One region of the Shewanella oncorhynchi genome, then DNA from elsewhere that is predicted to be linked to it. Evidence: predicted binding sites of a transcription regulator. Region 1 holds the regulator's gene; each other region holds the start of a gene.
What was found. Region 1 encodes LexA, which represses DNA repair genes until DNA is damaged. Its sites were predicted from a motif close to TACTGTATNNNNATACAGTA; they were not measured.
Positions count from the first base shown of each region.

Region 2: a site for LexA is predicted at 4,419-4,438, ahead of dinB (DNA polymerase IV). Genes of this name have one in related genera too.
Region 3: a site for LexA is predicted at 2,768-2,787, ahead of dinG (ATP-dependent DNA helicase DinG). Genes of this name have one in related genera too.
Region 4: a site for LexA is predicted at 2,923-2,942, ahead of recA (recombinase RecA). Genes of this name have one in related genera too.

Region 1 covers NZ_CP132914.1:4,836,959-4,842,456, reverse strand. The annotation lists gene coxB (cytochrome c oxidase subunit II) at 1-1,453, opposite strand, end outside; gene RA178_RS21295 (cell division inhibitor SulA) at 1,857-2,369, opposite strand; gene lexA (transcriptional repressor LexA) at 2,366-2,986, opposite strand; gene plsB (glycerol-3-phosphate 1-O-acyltransferase PlsB) at 3,147-5,498, shown strand, end outside.
Region 2 covers NZ_CP132914.1:3,874,571-3,880,068, forward strand. The annotation lists gene RA178_RS17280 (methyl-accepting chemotaxis protein) at 1-1,197, shown strand, start outside; gene RA178_RS17285 (DMT family transporter) at 1,350-2,282, opposite strand; gene RA178_RS17290 (LysR family transcriptional regulator) at 2,375-3,274, shown strand; gene dinB (DNA polymerase IV) at 3,319-4,395, opposite strand; gene bfr (bacterioferritin) at 4,599-5,066, opposite strand; gene bfr (bacterioferritin) at 5,076-5,498, opposite strand, start outside.
Region 3 covers NZ_CP132914.1:3,150,280-3,155,777, reverse strand. The annotation lists gene RA178_RS14255 (sulfite exporter TauE/SafE family protein) at 1-662, opposite strand, end outside; gene dinG (ATP-dependent DNA helicase DinG) at 672-2,744, opposite strand; gene RA178_RS14245 (DNA polymerase II) at 2,882-5,329, shown strand.
Region 4 covers NZ_CP132914.1:1,362,386-1,367,883, reverse strand. The annotation lists gene alaS (alanine--tRNA ligase) at 1-940, opposite strand, end outside; gene RA178_RS06115 (regulatory protein RecX) at 1,260-1,730, opposite strand; gene recA (recombinase RecA) at 1,748-2,815, opposite strand; gene mutS (DNA mismatch repair protein MutS) at 3,218-5,498, shown strand, end outside.

The DNA of each region.
Region 1 (5,498 bases):
TGACTGCTGCAAGTTGCTGTGGGCTAAGCTGTTTGCCAAATGCCTGCATAGCCGTGCCTGTTTTACCGAGCATCACAATATCGATGTGATTGGCGACTGGTCCAATGGCGATAGCACTACCCACTAGCGCGGGGAAGGCGGGTGGTATTCCTGCACCTGTCACTTGATGGCAGGCAGCACAGAAGGTCGCGTAGACAGTTTCACCTTCGGCCATGAGGGCGTCATGGCTGAGTGTGGGGAGGCTTGCGGGATCGACTGCAGCTGAGACGTCTGCAGGTGCGGGTGTCGGGGTTGTACTGCTTGGTACCGCGGCGGATGTTTGTGCAGAATTGCCGTTCATGTACTCGTTGACGTCTTTGGCTTGCACTGCATCGCCAGTATTATTGCCCCAAGCATTACGCTCGTAGGTAGTCACTGCCGCGATTTCTTGTGCGGTCAATTGCTTACTAAACGCTTGCATGGCAGTACCCGTTTTACCGTTGAGCACGATTTCAAGGTGGCCGCTGAGTGGTCCCGTTGCAATCGGGCTACCTTTAAGGTGCGGAAATACGCCTTGCAACCCTTCGCCATTGGGCTGGTGGCAGGCTGCGCAGTGCCCTAGGTAAACTTGTTCACCTTGAGTCATCAACTCTTCTTTACTTAGGGTTTGTGATAAAGCGGCTTGAGCGGCTTCAGCCGCAGCACCTGCGGCTTGTTTCTGCTCTGTGACCCAAGCCTCAAACTCGGCTTCGGGTAACGCTTGTACTACGATAGGCATAAAACCATGGTCTTTACCGCAGAGCTCGGCGCATTGACCACGGTAAATGCCGGGTTTGTCGATGCGAGTCCAGGCCTCATTGATAAATCCTGGATTGGCATCTTTCTTAATGGCAAAGGCGGGCACCCACCAAGAATGGATGACATCCTCTGAAGTCATCAGAAAGCGGATTTTGCGGTTTATCGGTAGAACGAGCGGTTTATCGACTTCCAATAGATAGTTTTCACCCTTGGTTTCGGTGCCTTCGATTTGTGCTCTGGGTGTTGTCAGTATGCTATAAAAATCAATATCTTGATCGAAATAGCTGTAATGCCATTTCCATTGGGAACCCGTGACTTTTACGGTGAGATCGGCGTTGCTGGGATCTTCCATTGCGATTAAAGTTTTTGTCGCTGGAATCGCCATTAAGATCAAAATGATAAATGGCAGAATCGTCCAAGCGATTTCAACTTTAGTGCTTTCGTGAAAGTGGGACGCGACAGCGCCTTTGGATTTTCTGTGGTTGATCATGGCGTAAATCATGACGCCAAAGACCACTAGGCCTATTGCGCAGCAGATATACAAGATGGTCATGTGCAAGTGATAAACCTTGCCACTGATCTCGGTCACGCCAGGGGTCATGTTGAACCGCATGTCCGCGGCGGTCAACGGTGGTGCGAAAAGCACCACGAGTAAACAATACAACAATTGCTTCACAAGACTTCTCCTCTGCCAATTGCGAATAGCAACTACAAAGAAGAGCAACACAGTAAGTCTCAACTCTATGCAAACTCTTCAGTTCCCAAAAAAGCTTTTTTGACTTCAACGTGCGTTGGCGGCTGTTACTTTTAATCAAGTATTGTTACTGCTGGTAATTAGCCACGCTGGCACATACTGCTGAAATAAATCTGTTCTCTATTTTTAGTGGCGCTTCGAGTTCGATAAATACTCGATTCATTGACCACGGTGGGTGATATATCATCACCAACTTAACCAACCATACTTGCTGTTTAAATATTGATCAAGATCACTTATTTATCTAATTATCTGAAAAATTGCCAAAAAAAAGCCTCACATTCATAGGTGAGGCGGCTTTCAAGGTAAAAAATTAAATGAATATTTAGTGTACAGCGCTAAAAAAAGATTGCTGACCGAAGAGATTGCCTTGCTCAATACGTACGTCTGCATGTAAGTGACTGTTTACGTCTTCAAGCACTATGCCCATAGCTCTGGCACTTTTAGCCACGATTTGTAGGCGTCGATTATCCCGCGCATCCAATGATTGAGTCCAAGTAATGACTGCACTGGACGTACCACTTGTCAGGGCTTTTTCCATCGCCCACAGGGTTTCGACTTCATCTTTAGCATGTACCAGCAAAACTCTATCCATACGCACACCTGCGCTGGCGAGCATTTGCTTGTAGCCAATACTTGGAGGGTTGATGAGCACTAACCAACGGCCCTGTTGGCTTAACTGAGCGAGTTGTGCACTCAGATGAATTAATTCTTGGCGACCTTGAGTCTTGGTTGGCATACAGGCGATAGGCGCATGGTGCCAGTCATAGTCGGCATCACGGACTTCATCGAGCCACAAGCCCGGATGGCGGGGGGCATTGCCAAGTAGTTTATTCATAGCCAATCTCCATTACGGATCACACCGACGGCGAGTCCTTCAATTGTTAAACTTTGGAAGCCTAAATCCACTTTAATCGGGGAGTAATCTTCATTTTCGGCATGTAGATAGACCACATTACCTTTTTTTTCGAAACGTTTAACAGTGACATCGTCATCGACTCTAGCGACAACCACTTGACCATTTCTAGCTTGTTCTACTTTATGAACTGCCAGCAAATCACCTTCGAGAATGCCGATATTTTTCATGCTGTCGCCTTTTACTCGCAGTAAAAAATCGGCGGCGGGATGGAACATGCTTGGGTCGACTTGGTAGTACTGTTCAACATGTTCTTGGGCGAGGATAGGTTCACCCGCGGCCACTTGGCCGATGAGCGGTAAACCTGTTTCAGTCAAATCTTCGATTTCCGCAGGTAGACGAATGCCCCGAGATGTGCCTGGCATGATCTCAATGCAGCCCTTTTTCGCCAACGCTTTAAGGTGTTCTTCAGCCGCATTGGCGCTCTTAAAACCTAAACGGGTTGCGATTTCTGCCCGAGTGGGTGGCATGCCAGTATCGGCAATATTTCGTTTAATTAGCTCTAAAATTTCAGCTTGGCGTGGCGTCAAAGGTCTCATGGTGTTTCCTGTTTTTCTATACAGTTACTGTTAGTATATACAGTATTATTTGCAGCGCAAGTATTAACCACTTTTTAGCTATGTTGGAGAGAATTAGCGAATATTACCTATAGTCTGGTATTCTATCGGGCTAGTAAACGCACTTAATTGCATAAGAATAATGCCTAAACACGACTCTCTTTGGTTGAAATCATTACGTTGGATCCAAAAACACTTAGTGCACACTATTGTGGTACCTCAGGATCCCTTTGCCGATCTGAATCTGGATGCTTCCAGACCCCTTGTTTATGTGATGAAAACAGAATCTCTCAGTGACATAGCTGCTTTGAGCGAAATAACGGCTAAGTTAGGTTTACCAAGCCCTTATGAGCCTCTAGTGGCTAATGGTGTGACTGCGCCTCGGGTTGTCTGTCTTCAAGGACGTAAGCCACTGTTTGGCGAACGTGCTGGTAATGAGCCTTTCCTCGAATGCTTTATGCGTTTGTTAGCCGTGCATAAGGAACGTCCTGAATTGGATATTCAACTGGTGCCCGTGAGCTTGTATTGGGGTCGCACGCCAGGGAAAGAAGACGACACTATGAAGGCGGCCGTATTTGAGCGGGAAAACCCGACTTGGCTACGCAAGTGCTTGATGATTCTGTTCTTAGGTCGACATAACTTCGTGCAGTTTTCGAATGCCGTATCCCTGCGTTACATGGCTGACGAACATGGCACCGACATGGGGATTGCCCATAAGTTAGCACGGGTTGCGCGCGTGCATTTCCGTCGTCAACGTAAGGTAATGACAGGGCCTGTGCTGCCAAACCGCCAAGCACTGTTTCATTCGTTACTCAAATCTGAGTCGCTGCGCAAAGCGATTCAAGAAGAGGCCGCTAGTAAAAAGATTTCTGAGACCCAAGCGCGCGAGACGGCTATTGAGTATCTCGATGAAATCGCTGCCGATTACTCAGACAGTTTAGTGCGTATTGCCGAGCGTTTTTTAACTTGGCTGTGGAACAAGCTTTACAGCGGGATCAACATTAAAGGCGCCGAGCAAGTTCGGCAGTTACACCACGATGGCCACGAGATTGTTTATGTGCCTTGCCATCGCAGCCACATGGATTACCTGCTGTTATCGTATATTTTGTATTATCAAGGCATGGTTCCGCCGCACATTGCTGCCGGCATTAACCTCAATTTCTGGCCCGCGGGACCTATGTTCCGTCGCGGTGGTGCCTTCTTTATCCGCCGTAGTTTTAATGGCAACAAGCTATACACCGCAGTATTTCGTGAGTATTTAGACCAGCTGTTTGCTAAAGGTTATTCGGTGGAATACTTCTCCGAAGGCGGCCGTTCACGTACTGGCCGTCTGTTGGCGCCGAAAACTGGCATGATCGCCATGACGATGAACAGCGTACTGCGCGGTATTGAACGTCCTGTCACACTTGTGCCTGTGTATTTAGGCTATGACCATGTGATGGAAGTGGCGACTTACCATAAAGAGTTAAGCGGTAAGAAAAAGAAAAAAGAATCTGTGTGGCAGGTGTTCGGTGCCATTCGCAAATTAGGTAATTTTGGCCAAGGTTACGTGAATTTTGGCGAGCCTATTACCCTGCAAAATTTCTTAAATGAGCGTGCGCCAAACTGGCGTGCTGAGTTGGCCGATGATCCCGAGCAGAAACCAAGTTGGTTAACGCCAGCGGTAAACGTGCTGGCTAATCGGGTGATGACGCGTATCAATGATGCCGCAGCCGCGAGTTCTGTGACTTTGACTAGCTTAGTCTTACTGGCGACAGATCAAAACGCCTTAGAACGTAGTCTGCTGGAGCGTCAGCTTGATTTGTATCTGACCCTACTCAAAAAAGTGCCTTACACTTCTTATACATCTGTTGCCGAAGGTGATGGTAAGCATTTAGTGCAGCAAGGTTTAGAGCTGAACAAGTTTGTTGTTAGTGCCGATCCTTTAGGGGAAATAGTGTCTATCGAAGCGAGTCAGGCTGTGTCTATGACTTACTATCGTAACAATATCATTCACTTATTTATTGTTCCTTCATTAATTGCGAGTTGTTTAACCCATAATGAACAGATCCTGCGCCAGCAAGTGGTTTCAATCGTTGCCGATTTTTATCCACTGCTGAAAGCCGAACTCTTCATGGGAATTAAAGACTTACCAGCCTATGTTGAGCAAGTGCTGGATTTCCTGATTGGGCAAGGTTTAGTGGTTGAGACAGATACTTTAGCTGTCGTGCCTGAGCACTCAAGCCAATTATTGTTGTTAGCCAGTTCAGTGAGTGAAACTCTGCAACGCTACGCTATTATTTTCAATCTGTTAGCGAACAGACCTAAGATGGAGCGCTCAGAACTTGAGTCTGAGAGCCATTTACTTGCCCAGCGTTTAGGGGCTTTACATGGCATTACCGCGCCTGAGTTCTACGATAAAAAACTCTACGGTACTTTGAGCGTGAAGCTCAAAGAATTGGGATATCTGGCGGATAGTGAAGATAAGTCCAATATCAATCGCATACGAGATCAG
Region 2 (5,498 bases), 960 kb from region 1:
GATCTTAGTTTCGGTCAAGCAGCAACGCAATTCGAGCAACTACACCAGAACATTAATCATTTAATCAATGATTTAAATAGTAATACTACCGCAGCGATTGCCCAAGTAGATGATGATGCCAATCATGGACAACAGATGCAGTTAATTGCCTTAGCTATCAGTCTCTTGATCTGCATACTCTTTATCGTTGCACTGCCTAAACTCATCAGCAAACCGCTGGCGGTTTTACTCGCAAAAATCCACGACATTACCGATGGTGATGGCGATTTGACCGAACGAGTCCACTTAACCTCTAAGGACGAGCTTGGTGATCTCGCCAAGGCATTCAATCATTTTCTCGATAACTTACACGGTATTATATCGCAATTTAAACAGTCTACATCAGAGCTCAACACCGCTGCCGAAGGTCTAGCCAAAACCAGCGCATCAGCAAAACATACCTTGATGGATCAACAAGCTGCCACCCACAGAATCGCCGATGCCAGCGATCATATTGCCGCATCAGTGCAAGAAGTATCAGTCAGTGCCAGTCATGCCGCCGATGCCGCTAAACAAGCCGACGTATTTACCGCCGACGGTCAGGCAAGAGTGAAAAAAACCATCAATGTGATTCGTGAACTTGCGGGAGATGTAGGCACGGCAGAAATGCAGATCAATAAACTCGAACAGGAAGGCCAACATATCGGCCGCGTGCTTGAGGTGATTCAAGCCATTGCCGAACAGACGAATCTATTAGCCCTTAACGCCGCAATTGAAGCGGCGCGAGCAGGCGAACAAGGACGCGGGTTTGCAGTGGTTGCAGATGAAGTACGATCCCTTGCCTCTAAGACTCACCAATCAACCGAAGAAATTAAATTGATGATCACCAATGTGCAAAATGGCACTCAAAGCGCTGTGGCAGCGATTAATATCGGTAATGAAAAGGCTATCTCAAGCGTAGAAGCCGCCAGTAATGCCGGTGAAGCCTTAGCGCATATTGCAGAAATGGTCAGCCAAATTAGTGAGATGAACAATCAAATCGCCCTCGCGGCTAAAGCGCAAACCACTATGGCCAACGAGAGTCATCAAAATATTCAACACATTGCCGAACAGTCGGAGGAAAGTCTACGAACCACTGATGAAATCTACGCAGCAAGCGTACAACTCTCGTCAATGGCGAGTAATCTCACGGCGCTGGTCAGCCGCTTTAAACTGTAATTTTTGAGGGTGAAAGCTTTTATATAAGTTACCTTTTGTAAATCAGTGATGTTTGAAAAGTCCCCTCTAACGAATAAGGGAGCATAAACCTGTCGCAGTGATTATCTGAATTCAGGTGCTCCCTTATATTTAAACAGCAAAGCTAGCACTGATTAGCAGCGCTTAACCACTAAGCCTCTTGCCGCGCGTAAGTTGACTAACATAGGTAACATCAACGCAAGGATCACTATCAGCATCCCTACCAATTGAATTTCCGTCACCGCCTGCCCCATGGCTAACGCCGTTAATGCTGCAAAAACGGGCACGAGATTAAAAAAAATCGATGCCTTAGCGGGGCCAAGCGCCTTAACACCGTTAATCCAAAACAGATAACCGAGCACAGTGGCGAACAAACCTATGTAGAGCACGCTAGAAAAAGCCGTTGCCGACAGTTCCATCAACTCCAGCCAAGGGTGAAACTCACCGCGGCCAAGCCCAACCACGGACATAGACACACTGGCAGCTATCATACTCAGCAAGGTAAAGGGCAACACAGGCAACCAATGGCCGACCCGTTGCGAACAAATGGTATAACCACTCCACGCCAACATGCCGGCGGCAATCATCACATCACCTTGGTTAAAACTAAAGTTGAGCAACTGCTGAACACTACCGTTGGTTATCACTAGCAGTACGCCCGCCAATCCACCCACTAAGCTAAACACTTGTTGTCTGCTGAGCCATTCACGCTGTAATAGCGCATTGACGATTGAAGTCACCAGCGGGCTGAGCGCCATAATCAAGGCACCATTGGCAGCAGAGGTATGCTGCAGGCCATTAAATAACGCCAGATTTAAGCCGCCCACACCAATCACACCCACTAACGCTATGACAATATATTGCACCAAACTCAATTTGGGCCAAACCTGACGAGTAAAAACGATATATAACGCTAGAGTCACAGCCGCAATGGTAAAACGCCAGAAGACGAGGGATTCTCCTGACATCTCCTCCAGCACTCGCTTAGCAATCGGAAACACACTGCCCCAGCTAAAAACGCAAATCAGTAGACAAACGAATGTCATGTAAGGTGTATGGGATTTCATATCGGCCTCTAGGGAGGTAATTGGGATTGAGCTTAGTTTATAAGTTTCATATATTATTAAAATACACAATATTGAGAGCTTAAATTCCAAATATGAAACTTAATTATTCCTTAGACGATATGCGCTTATTTTGGGTGGTGGCACAGCAAGGGAGTTTTAAGCTCGCGGCGCAGCATTTAGGCATTCCACCTTCAACCTTAAGCCGTCGAATCAATCTGTTAGAACAATCCTTAGGTCTGCGTTTACTGCACAGAGACGCCCATAAAGTCAACCTTACCGCCACAGGTCAGCGGTATCTCGAACGCTGCGGCCCGCTGTTTATCGAGTTAAACCAGGTATCTGGTGAGTTGCATGCGGATAAACATCAAGCGGTTGGCAAACTGCGGATCTCGGCGCCCATCAATACAACCTATCGCTGGCTAGGTGAATCACTCAACGCCTTTCAACGGCATTATCCCAATATCGACATCGATTTAAGCCTGTCGAACATGAATATCGATGTCAGTGAAAACGCCATCGATATCGCCTTTCGAGTGGGCGAACCTAAAGATCCCGATTGGATTGCAAGGCCACTTACCACGATTAGCTTTGTACTTTGCACCAGCACATCAGCAACGCAGTGGCATGCGCTGCAATCCATTGAAGAGCTGGATCAGCATCCGGTTATCATCGCCAAGCCCACAAAAACGTGGCGTTTACAGCACAATAGCACAGGGCAAAATGTCGAGTTTGAACCAAGGGGGAATATCAAATTAGCCGTCGATGATATGGCGATTGCCTGTCAGGCCGTGGTGGCGGGGCTTGGGATTGGACTCATACCCATCAGCATGGCGAGTGAACAGATACGAAGTGGCAAACTCATTCAAATACTGCCCGAGTGGCAAGGTATTCCGCGCACCGCCTACTTGATGTATCGCGATCGAGACAACCTGCCCTTACGGGTCAGACTGTTAATTGATTTTATGTTGGCGAATCCACCCGAGGCTTATTGAGCCAATGCAGGCATGAGTCTGCGGCTTATCAACTCAATAAACGGCTAGAGTGCTAAATCCAGCTGAGTCTGGCCGTTTAAGCTTGTGGTGACGACAAGAGTAGAATCGGTAAGGCCGACCGAAATACCCAATAGACGAATGCCACGGCCTTCTTGCCTTTCCATAGCCTGTGCGAGTAGCTCATAGAACATTACAATCGAGACTTCATCGCTGCGGTGCTCAATTGTAGTCTGCTTGAAATCGTTAAACTTAAGTTTGACCACCTGTTTATGTATTTTGCGTTCCTTAGCACTGCGACTTAAACGCAACGACAGTTCTTGGATCAAACTCGGCATCACCTGCTGGCACTGCTCTAAGCTATAAATATCCTTTGCTAATGTGGTTTCAACCCCCACTGATTTGCGCTCTCTGTCGGCAGAAATCCCCCGTTCATCTATGCCTTGGGAACGCTCAATCAACACACCACCAAACTTACCGAATCGCGCTAAGAGCTCAGGTTTAGAATAAGCTTGCACATCACCACAGGTATTGAGCCCGAGCGAAGAGAGCTTTTCTGCGGTGACTTTACCAACACCGGGAATTTTACGCAGCGATAAGGTCTTAACAAACTCAGAAAGCGTCTCTGGCGTAATGACATATTGGCCGTTTGGCTTGTTCAGATCCGAGGCGACCTTAGCTAAAAATTTTACTGGCGCGATACCCGCCGATGCGGTTAAACCCGTTTCGGCTAAGATATCGCGACGAATCGCTTGGGCAATCAAGGTCGCTGAGCCCTTATATTGCTGGCACTCACTCACATCCAAATAAGCTTCATCTAAGGAAAGCGGCTCAATTAATTGGGTATAGCGAGAAAATATTTCACGAATTTGTAGCGACACTTCTTTGTAAACCTGCATCCGGCCTGGTACTAAAATCAGCTCAGGGCACAACTTAAAGGCATAAGCCGTTGCCATTGCTGAACGTACACCGAATTTACGTGCCTCGTAACTGCAAGTACTGATAACACCGCGACGGTCGCTACTGCCACCCACGGCTAAAGGCTTGCCACGGTACTCAGGAAAGTCGCGCATTTCCACTGCAGCAAAATAGCAGTCCATATCGATATGAATAATTTTTCGCACGTTGAATTCCTCCAACGCCAAAATACTGTATATAAAAACAGTAATCAAGTATTCCTGATAGATTTGGGGCCAATAAGATGTGGCCTAGCGCTGAAAAAGAGAACAAGACAAGTGTGAGGAACAACAGACATGCTTAATAACTGAGTTTCCTAGGCCATTACACTCAGTGGCCTAGGTATTTACTCAACCTAACAATCTAAGGCTCACATCTTAGTTTGCAGGTAGTTTTGCAGCCCAACACGGTCGATAAGCCCAAGTTGTTTTTCGAGCCAATACATATGGTCAGACTCTGTATCGTCGAGTAATACTTCAAGGATTTCGCGGGTCTGGTAATCTTGCTTCTGCTCACACAGTGCAATCACTTTGCGCAAATCGTCCGCGACCTTGTATTCATAGGCAAGATCATTACGTAGCATCTCTTCTACATCTTTACCTATGTTCAATGCCTCACGGGCGGCAACATTGGGTGTACCTTCGAGGAATAAAATGCGCTGCACTAATTTGGCTGCATGGGCTTTCTCATCATCTGACTCATGAGCGATACGCTCATAGAGTTCATTCAGGCCCCAATCTTCGTACATATGGGCATGGACAAAATACTGATCCATTGCCGAGAGTTCTCCCGTTAGGAGTCGATTTAACGCATCGATGACGTCTTTATCGCCTTTCATATCCCGCTCCTATTGGTCGCTAATTTGCGATTGTAGATAATTTTGAATACCGGTTAGCGTAATGAGCTCTTGCTGCGACTCGAGCCAATCTAAATGCTCTTCCTCATCTTCGAGAATGTCTTCCAGCAGATCGCGGCTCACATAGTCTTGCTCGGTTTCACACAGGCTAATGGCATCACGCAGCAATGTAAGCTGCTCTTGCACCATGGCCAGATCGCAGTCGAGCATTTCTTGGCTATGTTCACCAATGCGAAGTTTCTCGAGTTGCTGCAGATTTGGCAGGCCTTCCAAAAACAGTACGCGCTCGATGAGCTTATCGGCGTGCTTCATATCTTGGATGGATTTTTTGTATTCGACGTGATTTAGCTTCTCAAGGCCCCAGTGCTTAAACATGCGGGCATGGAGAAAATATTGATTGATGGCGGTCAACTC
Region 3 (5,498 bases), 1.7 Mb from region 1:
GAGCCTAACATCATGCACAATCCCATCCACAGACCTATTTGCCACTGTACCTGTCCAAGCCAGCCAAAGATAGTCAGTGCGGTCAAGTTGCTGGTAAAAGTCATCGCACGGGCAAGGCCACAACTGTGCAGTAAAGGCAGTTTATACAAAGAGCCAGATGTGACGGTCCAAAATGCGCCAATGCCTGGGCCTGCAAAACCATCATAAGTGCCTAAAGCCAGTCCCTGTAGCCATTGTTGCTTGGCTGGCGGCTTGCTGATTGGTACTTGGCAGTTAACGTCTGACATCGCATTGGGGCTGACTAAACTGTAAATAGCGATGCCAATGATCAGCAAGGGTAGGACTTTTTCGAGCCATTGAGTATCGACTAAATAGACTAAGAAACTGCCCAATACGGCGCCAATAAAGGTGGCGATAAAAGCCATGTACCAAAACGAGGGTTTAAAGAGGTGTTTGCGATAATAGGTCCAAGCTGCCATAAAAGAGCCAAAGCTTGCTGCTAACTTATTGGTGCCTAATACGGTATGCGGCGCAATGCCTAAGGTTAACAGTGCGGGGATCGACAATAGGCCACCGCCACCCACGACGGCATCAATGAATCCAGCGATAAGACCTATGACTGCCAACAGGGCCCAATGACTGGGCTCGAGTAACAACTCCAAATTTTAATCCTACTCTATAACACGTCTAAAGGGCGGTAAGGCATCCAGTAAGGACTTACCATAGCGTTTAGTGACTAACCGCCTATCTAAAATAGTCACTCGGCCATAATCTTGCTCTTTACGCAGTAATCTACCACAACTTTGAATAAGCTTACGTGAAGCATCTGGGATCGTCAGTTGTAAGAAGGGATTACCGCCTTTGACTTTGACATATTCTGCATGCGCTTGCTCAACGGGCGAGGTTGGTACGGCAAAGGGCAGTTTAGTGACGATCAAGTTAGTCAGATAATCACCGGGCAAGTCGAGACCTTCAGAAAAACTGCCGGTGCCAAACAAGATGCTTGGTTCGCCTTTATCGCATTTAGCTTTATGATTTTCTAACAATTGTTGCCGTGGCGCATTGCCTTGGATAAGTAGCTCAGTGGTGAGTTTACCTTCAAGTAATTCAACCACTTTTTCCATCTGCCAGTAGGAGGCGAATAGCACTAAGGTTGCCATTTCGCCTTCAATAAGGGTGATGATTTGTTCGGCAAGTTCAGCCGTATAGGCATCATCCGTCGGCTCAGTGCGCATTTTGGGTAAATAAAGTGTCGCATTATTGGGGTAATCGAAGGGCGATTGTAAGGCTAAATAACGACTGCCATCATTGAGTGACAACCCAACTTGATGCACGAAATGGTCAAAGTTATTGAGTGCGCGCAGCGTGGCGCTACATAAGACTACGCCTGCGGCCTTTTGCCACAGCATGGATTCCAGCATAAAACCGACTTCAATCGGCGAGGCGCTAAACAGATAATCCACTTGTTTACCTGTGATGAGTTCGACCCAGCGCGCCATAGGTGCGCCTTTGTGCTTATCTTCCTTGGCCATCATCCTCCACAGTTTCTGCAGGTTTTCGAGCCTTTGCAGCATAAATCCGGTTTCGGCCAATAGCGCTTCGGATTGATGTTTAGGAATATCGCCATCTTTAATCGCCTCGGCCAGCAGTGACAGCATTTTATTAAACTGTTTGAGGGCAAGATTAGAGGTCACAGCAAGGTTTTCGGCGAGAATGAGTAATGACTCTGGTAGTTTGCCGTGCTCAAAACGCAGACGGTTTTCAGGATTGGCAAAGTGTTTGGTCTGGGTATCGCAATAGTGGGCCACTTGATTGAGCTGGCTGATAAGATCGCCTAAATGATCTTGCATCGCTTGCGCGGGGGCAATGATATTGTTGCTTTTTATTTGGTTTTGTAACTTAGCGCAGGTTTTGCCAATTTTTTCGAGCCAGTCGCAGGCGCCCCTAAGCGTGGCCTGTGCACTGGAGAAGTCCCGCGCCACAATGGGTAAGTGATGTGCCTCGTCGATAACATAAAACACGTCTTCGGGATCGGGCAAAATCACGCCGCCACCTAATTCTAAATCGGCAAATAACAAGCTGTGGTTGGCGATGAGCACGTCCCAGGTATCAACATCTTCACGGGCCTTATGGAACGGGCAATTTCTGTGGCTGGCGACTTGGCGATGACAGCTGTGTTTGTCGCAGGCGATTTGTTGCCACAGGTGATCGGGCAGCGGCACGGCTAAGGTGTCGATTTCGCCGTTCCAGCGACCTTCGTTATAGTCTTTTAACAGGCCATGCATCATAGCCACTTGGCTATTGTCAGGCTTAGTTTGCCACATGGCCATTTGTGTACTGTTGTCGTCACCGATGAGCATCGCCAGTTTCGATAGACACACATAACGTTGTCGACCTTTGACTAGGCCAAAGCGGAAATTTAAGCCGGATTGCTCAAGGAAGAAGGGCAAGTCTTTATGCAGTAATTGTTCTTGCAGGGCGACGGTCGCGGTGGCGATACAGACTTTTTTCTTGCTCGCTAGTGCCAGTGGGATGGTACCGAGAATATAAGACAATGATTTACCGATCCCAGTCCCTGCTTCGACCACTATGATGCGTCTATCTTTGTCATAGTCGCCGGCGAGGGTCTTAGAGATTTCCGCCACCATATAGTTTTGTTCGCGGCGCGGCCTAAAATTAGGCAAGGCGGTAGCGATATCCTTATAGATGGCGCGGATCTGGGTTTTTACATTGTCAGGTAACATGCGTCACTACTTTATCGAATTAATGCTGTACATAATAACAGTGATTGCATAGCCTAAGAAACTTTTCTGCCATTTGGCGGCATTTAAATTGAGGAACCATCTAAATTGACTAGCTATGCGATTTGGGAACCCATGCGATGAAGTCAGAGGCTACCGCGGCCGTTAGTGTACAAGGTCGAGTCTTAACACGCCATGCGATTCATCGTCATGGGAGTTTAGTGTTGCAGTATTATCTGGCTACCGCCCAAGGCCCTGTGCTGGTGGAAGTGCAAGGCACTGAACACATTTGTTTTTGTCATCAAACTGATGTCACTGCTTTGCAGTTGCAAACGCCGGGTCAAGCATTGCGGTTTGTACCGTTAGCGCTCAAAAGCTTTAAAGGCGGCGCGGTTAGTGGTGTTTATGCTAAATCTAGCAATAGTTTACGTACCTTACAGCGCATCGCTAAAGATGCCGATATCCCTTTATTTGAAGCCGACATTCGCCCCGAACAGCGTTATTTAATCGAGCGGTTTGTGGCGCTGGATGTGGCATTTTTAGGGCATTTCTCTGCGACGAGTAACATACACGCGCCGACTAGCGACAGTCTTGAGGCTAACTCGCTGCCCGTGTTTATCGCCGAGCGGGCTAAGAGTATTGCCCCTTTAACGGCTGTACATTTCCGCTGTATTTCACTGGATTTTGAATGCAGCTTTGAAGGTTTACTCTATTCAGTTGCACTATATGGTCAATACAGTGGCCGAGACGAAGAGCAAGACAGTCTCAAGCAGACTTATGAAAAAGTGATTATGGTGGGTGAGGCTGAATCAAACTCTCTCGAATATATTGAATGGGTGGCCGATGAGGCTGCACTCATTCATCGATTAATCGCGTGGTTCCATGAGTTTGATCCTGACTTTGTCATAGGTTGGTCAGTGGTGAGTTTTGACCTCGCACTCTTGTCACGCCGGGCATTATTACACCGTATTCCGCTCACCATTGGCCGCGGAGGGGCAAAGCTTGAGTGGAAAGTCGATAATAAATTTCGGCCAGAAACCTTAGTTTTACCGGGCCGTGTGGTACTCGATGGTATCGATTGGCTCAAAGCCGCTTTCTATCATTTTGAGCGGTTCTCGTTGGAATTTGTGTCGCGGCAATTATTGGGTGAAGGCAAGGCCATTCATAACGTCGATAATCGCGTTGAAGAAATTGACCAGCTGTTTAAGACCGATAAACAAGCCTTAGCGCATTACAATCTTACCGATAGCCGCCTAGTGTGGGATATTTTTACTCACACTCAATTGTGGGATTTTGCCCTCGCGCGTGCCGAACTGACAGGTTTAGAACTTGGGCGAGTAGGGGCTTCGGTGGCGGCGTTTAATCATTTGTATTTACCGCATTTACATCGAGCGGGTTATGTCGCTCCTGCAGAGCCTGCCAGTGATGGCATTGAAAGTCCTGGCGGCTACGTGATGGATTCTGTGCCGGGACTTTATAAGCATATTTTAGTGTTCGATTTTAAAAGTCTATATCCCTCCATTATTCGTACTTTTTTGATTGACCCTAAGGGATTAATTGAAGGTTTGCGATTGCCCGAGTCTGAATGTGTTGCGGGGTTTCTCGGTGGGCGTTTCAGTCGGCAACAGCCCATTTTACCTAAGCTTATCCAAACATTATCTGAGCAGCGCGAAAAGGCCAAAAGTGAGCACAATGCGCCTTTATCCCAAGCGATAAAAATTATCATGAACTCGTTGTATGGGGTTTTAGGTTCTCAAGGTTGTGTTTTCCATGATGCAAAGTTAGCAAGTTCGATCACTATGCGTGGCCATCAAATCATGAAACAAACCCGCACATGGATAGAAGAGATGGGCTATCAAGTGATTTACGGCGATACGGATTCGACCTTTGTCTGGCTTGGCAGCGAGCCAGATCTCTCAGACATTAACGCCTTAGGTAACACTCTGGCGCGGGAAATTAATGCTAAGTGGCAGGCTAAGATCGGTGAAGATCATCAAGTTGAGAGTTTTCTCGAGTTACAGTTTGAACGCCACTATGAGCAGTTTTTTATGCCGACCTTAAGAGGGTCGTTAGAAGGCAGTAAAAAACGTTATGTTGGCGCGTGGCGTAATGCGAGCGATGAACTTGAGCTTACTTTTAAAGGTATGGAGCAAGTGCGCAGTGATTGGAGCCCTTTAGCGCGCAAAGTTCAAGAGTCACTCTATGAACGGATGTTTAACCAAAGGGATATCAGTGTTTATTTGGCCAGTGTGTTTGAAAAGCTGCTTGATGGCGAGTTGGATGATGATTTGGTATTTCGCAAACGTATGCGACGCAATATTGAAGATTACACGGCTAAATCTTCTCCCCATGTTAAAGTCGCTCAACAATTATGCGACTTAACAGGAGATGCCTCTTTTGGCAAGCGTGGGGCGCAGATTGATTATCTGATTACTGTAAATGGACCGGAATCCTTACTGTACAGAACGTCACCAATTGATTACCAATACTACATTGATAAGCAAATTGGCCCTATTGCCGAGCCTGTTTTTTCGATAATGAAACTAAACTACATGGATATTGCGTCAAAGCAGTTACTGTTAATATAGTGTTTTTAATGTTCTTTATGTGTTGCGCAGGGTGGCGAATGTAGCGTTTTGACCTGTTTTGTAGAGGTTAACTGGTTTGTTTTTGTGATGTTAATCGACATATTCTTTAGGTTTAGCTTTGAGGGAATATTGAAAGTTTGCTACCCTTTAAGAGGAAATTGTAAGGAAA
Region 4 (5,498 bases), 1.6 Mb from region 1:
GGCGAATAATACGGCGCAGCACATAACCACGGCCTTCGTTCGACGGCATAACGCCATCGGCAATTAAAAATGCACATGAACGGATATGATCGGCAATGACTCGCAGCGACTTTTCAGATAAGTCACTAACACCAATGACCTCTGCGGCTTTAGCAATCAAAGTACGGAAAATATCGATTTCGTAGTTAGAATGTACGCCCTGCATAATCGCAGCAATACGCTCAATCCCCATGCCTGTATCAACCGAGGGCTTAGGCAAAGGTAACATTTCACCCGATGCTTGACGGTTGTACTGCATGAAAACGATGTTCCAGATTTCGATGAAACGGTCGCCATCTTCTTCAGGACTGCCTGGACGTCCGCCCCAAATATGATCACCATGGTCATAAAAAATCTCAGTACATGGACCACAAGGACCGGTATCACCCATTTGCCAGAAGTTATCTGACGCAAAGGCAGCACCTTTATTGTCACCGATACGTATGATGTTCTCGGCAGCGACACCAATTTTTTTATTCCAGATTTCAAAGGCTTCATCATCTGTCTGATAAATAGTGACGCACAGACGTTCCTTCGGCAGCTTTAACGTTTCAGTTAAAAAAGTCCAGCCCAAACGAATCGCTTCTTCTTTGAAATAATCTCCAAAACTGAAGTTACCTAGCATTTCGAAAAAGGTGTGATGACGTGCTGTGTAGCCAACGTTATCCAAATCGTTATGTTTACCACCTGCGCGTACACAACGTTGAGCAGTGGTCGCACGCGTATAATTGCGTTTGTCCATGCCAAGAAACACGTCCTTGAACTGGTTCATGCCTGCATTGGTAAATAAAAGTGTGGGATCGTTGCCTGGCACTAATGAACTACTGTCCACAACTTGATGACCATTGCTGCGGAAAAATTCGAGGAAAGCGCTTCTGAGCTCTGCTGTAGTTTGATACATGAAATCATCCTGAATTGGGTAAGCATTACCAGCTACGCCTTAGGCTAGCCGTATTTCTATTTGCCCAGCATTATAAGCAGACTAAGGAAGGACGACCAGTCTTGATTGGTGATATACACATCAGGAATTTAATATTTTAGCGTGAATCGCCCACACCAGAGTCACTAGAAGCAAAACGACAGGATAAAGCACAAATAAAGACGGCGTAAGTTTATCGCGGCACGGACAATATTTAGGCAAGTGAGTCTAATGTGAAGTATGAAATTGACAATACCCATTGATGATATTTAAATGAGCTTTTACAGTATTAGCTTCAAATTTAATAATCTTCATCGAGATCATTGGGATCTGAATCTAGTGCGTAAGTGATTTGATCGTAGCTAAAGCCTTGGCCCATTAAAAAACGCACTCGTTTGGCCTTTTCCTTTGCGATGAGATCCCGAGCTTTAGAGCCCTTCACTTCTGTTACGCGAGGTACACCGTATTTCTTGGTGGCTTTATCTTTTGCTAGCTCAAACCAGTCACAATCACAATTAACCAAAGCGGCTTCAATACAGTCTTTAGATAAGCCTTTCTGTGCGATTGCTTGGCGGATGCGTATTGCACCGTGGCCTCGACTGATGTGGCTACGCACCAATAGTTCGGCATAGCGAGCATCATTAATAAAACCGGAGGATTCGCAAGCATCGAGTACAGGTTCGATATCGTTAAGTTCGAAACCTTTTTCGAGCAATTTATCGCGGATTTGTAAACGGGAATAATCGCGGCGCGCTAACAGCGCGACCGCAATTTGATGGGCTGACTGACTCAGAATACTTCGCCTGTCTCTAAATCAATATTATCCTCAATGCTATCATCAGCTTTGGCAGCCAAGGCACTAGGATTGCTCAAAAGCAACTCACGTAGCGTCTTGTCAATTTCAGCAGCAATAGCTGGGTTTTCAGTCAGATATTTGCCAGCATTAGCACGACCTTGGCCGATTTTATCACCTTTATAGCTGTACCAAGCGCCCGCTTTTTCAATCAACTTATGGGCTACGCCTAAGTCTACTAACTCACCAGTACGGTTAATACCTTGGCCATAAAGGATTTGGAACTCAGCCTGCTTAAACGGCGCTGCAACCTTGTTTTTCACCACTTTAACGCGAGTTTCGTTACCGACCACTTCATCGCCGTCTTTAATGGCACCAGTGCGGCGAATGTCTAAACGAACAGAAGCATAAAACTTCAGCGCGTTACCACCGGTTGTAGTTTCTGGGTTACCGAACATCACACCAATCTTCATCCGGATTTGGTTGATGAAGATAAGTAAGGTGTTAGATTGCTTTAAGTTACCCGCAAGTTTACGCATGGCTTGGCTCATCATACGCGCCGCTAGGCCCATGTGAGAATCACCAATTTCGCCTTCGATTTCAGCTTTAGGTGTTAATGCCGCCACGGAGTCGACTACGATAACGTCAACAGCGCCTGAACGAGTTAAAGCATCACAAATCTCAAGCGCTTGCTCGCCGGTATCCGGTTGTGAACACAGCAGGTTATCAATATCTACGCCCAATTTTTTAGCATAAATAGGGTCTAGTGCATGCTCTGCATCGATAAAGGCACAGGTTTTGCCTTCACGTTGCGCTGCCGCAATCACTTCTAAAGTCAGTGTTGTTTTACCTGATGATTCAGGACCATAGATCTCAACGATACGACCCATTGGCAAACCGCCAGCACCTAAAGCAACGTCCAGAGACAGAGAACCGGTAGAAATGGTCTCAACATCCATAGAGCGATCTTCGCCCAGCTTCATGATGGAGCCTTTACCAAATTGTTTCTCAATTTGGATCAATACCGCAGCAAGTGCTTTCTCTTTATTTGGATCGACCTTCATTCCTGTTCCCTCATCAAGACAAGCATTAAGCTGTCAAAAGTGATATTCAATTTACAAACGGGTAATTCAAAAAGCCGCGCTTTTTGTCTTAATTCTGCTGACTAGTATACTGTACAATCATACAGTATCAAGACCTGTGACTGAATTATTTTTAGCTGATAGGATTTTTAATATGACCAAGGTTTTAGCGAATATCAAATCAGATAATAGCTCCCTTTGATCAATATCCATCGTTAAGGGCTCAATTTTCGCTAAATTATTGCTAAGATTGGCGCAACAAATTTTGCGTGGTCTTTTTAGCTGAAAATTGTACAGCAGTCTTCCGCTTCCATAGCGCTTAATCACCCTTAACCACACAAACTGTATCGCCTTTAGGCAGTCACAACGGACGATAACGATTTAATGAATGTAATTGATACCGATGATTTAGAAAAACATACTCCTATGATGCGTCAGTACTTGACGATGAAAGCAGAACATCACGATATGTTGCTGTTTTATCGCATGGGTGACTTCTACGAGTTGTTTTATGACGATGCTAAACGCGCTTCTGAGCTATTAGGCATTTCACTCACTGCGCGCGGTAAAAGTGGTGGCGATCCTATTCCGATGGCGGGACTTCCTTACCATGCTGTGGAAGGCTATCTTGCAAAATTAGTTCAAATTGGTCAATCAGTTGCGATTTGCGAACAGATTGGCGATCCCGCTACATCTAAAGGGCCCGTAGAACGTAAAGTGGTGCGAATTGTCACACCAGGCACCTTAACCGACGAAGCGTTGCTACAAGAACGCCAAGACAATCTGTTAGCCGCGGTTTATCAAGGTAAAGTCGGTTTTGGTTATGCCACATTAGATGTTTCATCCGGACGTTTTGTGATTGCAGAGCTCGACACGCGAGAGTCATTAGAAGCGGAATTGCAACGCACTAATCCCGTTGAAATCCTCTACAGTGAAGACTTTGGCGAACTAGGTCTACTTAACGGTTTTAAAGGTAAACGTCGTCGCCCTGAATGGGAATTTGATTACGATACGAGTATCAAGTTACTACTGGCCCAGTTCGGCACTAAAGACTTACATGGTTTTGGTATCGCAGATGCACGTTTATCACTGCAAGCTGCGGGTTGCTTGATGCAATATGTCAAAGACACACAGCGCACGGCACTGCCCCATATCAATGCCATTATCCGCTTCAATCAAACCGATAGCATAGTACTCGATGCGGCAACTCGCCGAAATCTAGAACTCACTCAAAACCTTGCCGGTGGCCGCGATAATACCTTAGCCGCAGTATTAGATAACACGGCAACGCCTATGGGCAGTCGTATGTTACAACGCTGGATCCATCAGCCTCTGCGAGATCCTAAGCAAATTAAGGCGCGCCAACAGGCGGTGACTGAACTCCTCGATACCGCAGCCCACGAAGGTTTGCATGAGCAGTTAAAGGCACTTGGCGATATCGAACGTATCATGGCAAGGTTAGCCCTGCGCACTGCCCGTCCAAGGGACTTTGCACGTTTACGTCAAGCTCTGGGCTTATTGCCTGAATTACAACAGAGTTTAAGTACACTGAGCGCGCCGCACACGACTCAATTGCGTCAACACTTAGGCGAGTTCCCCGCTGAGCAAGCCCTACTTGAGCGCGCGATAGTCGATAATCCACCTATGCTTATCCGCGATGGCGGGGTGATCCGTGAAGGCTACAACAGCGAACTAGATGAATGGCGCGGTCTGAGCGAAGGAGCGAGTGATTACTTAGTACAACTTGAAGCCAGAGAAAAAGAACGTACTGGCATCAATACACTTAAAGTCGGCTATAACCGCGTACACGGCTATTACATCGAAGTAAGCCGCCTGCAATCCTCACAAGTACCGCTCAATTATCAACGACGCCAAACACTTAAGAATATGGAGCGTTATATCACGCCCGAACTTAAGGAATACGAAGAAAAAGTCCTCTCGAGCCAAGGTAAAGCGCTGGCACTCGAAAAGCAGTTATGGGAACAGTTATTCGATCTTATTCTGCCGAAATTACATGAATTACAGGCTTTTGCTAGAGCAGCGGCTGAGCTTGATGTACTGAGTAACTTTGCCGAGCGTGCCGAAACCTTAGGCTACACTTGTCCAGAGCTGAGCCAAGATATCGGCGTACAAATAGACGCAGGTCGCCATCCAGTGGTGGAGCGTGTTAGCCAAACGCCGTTTATCGCTAACCCAGTGACCTTGCACAATCAAAGACGTATGTTGATTGTGACTGGACCTAACATGGGCGGTAAATCGACCTATATGCGTCAAGTCGCCTTGATTACGCTGATGGCCCATATTGGTTGTTTTGTGCCAGCAGATCGCGCCCTGATTGGCCCGATTGATCGTATATTTACCCGTATTGGCGCATCAGACGATCTGGCCTCTGGCCGCTCAACCTTTATGGTAGAAATGACTGAAACTGCCAACATTCTGCACAATGCCACTGCCAGTAGTTTAGTGTTAATGGATGAAATCGGCCGTGGAACATCCACCTATGATGGTTTATCGCTAGCTTGGTCGGCAGCAGAGTATTTAGCCCAGCAAGTCGGGGCTATGACCCTATTCGCCACCCATTATTTTGAGCTAACTCAATTACCTGACTTAATGGCAGGTGTTTACAATGTGCACCTTGATGCCATAGAGCACGATGATACCATCG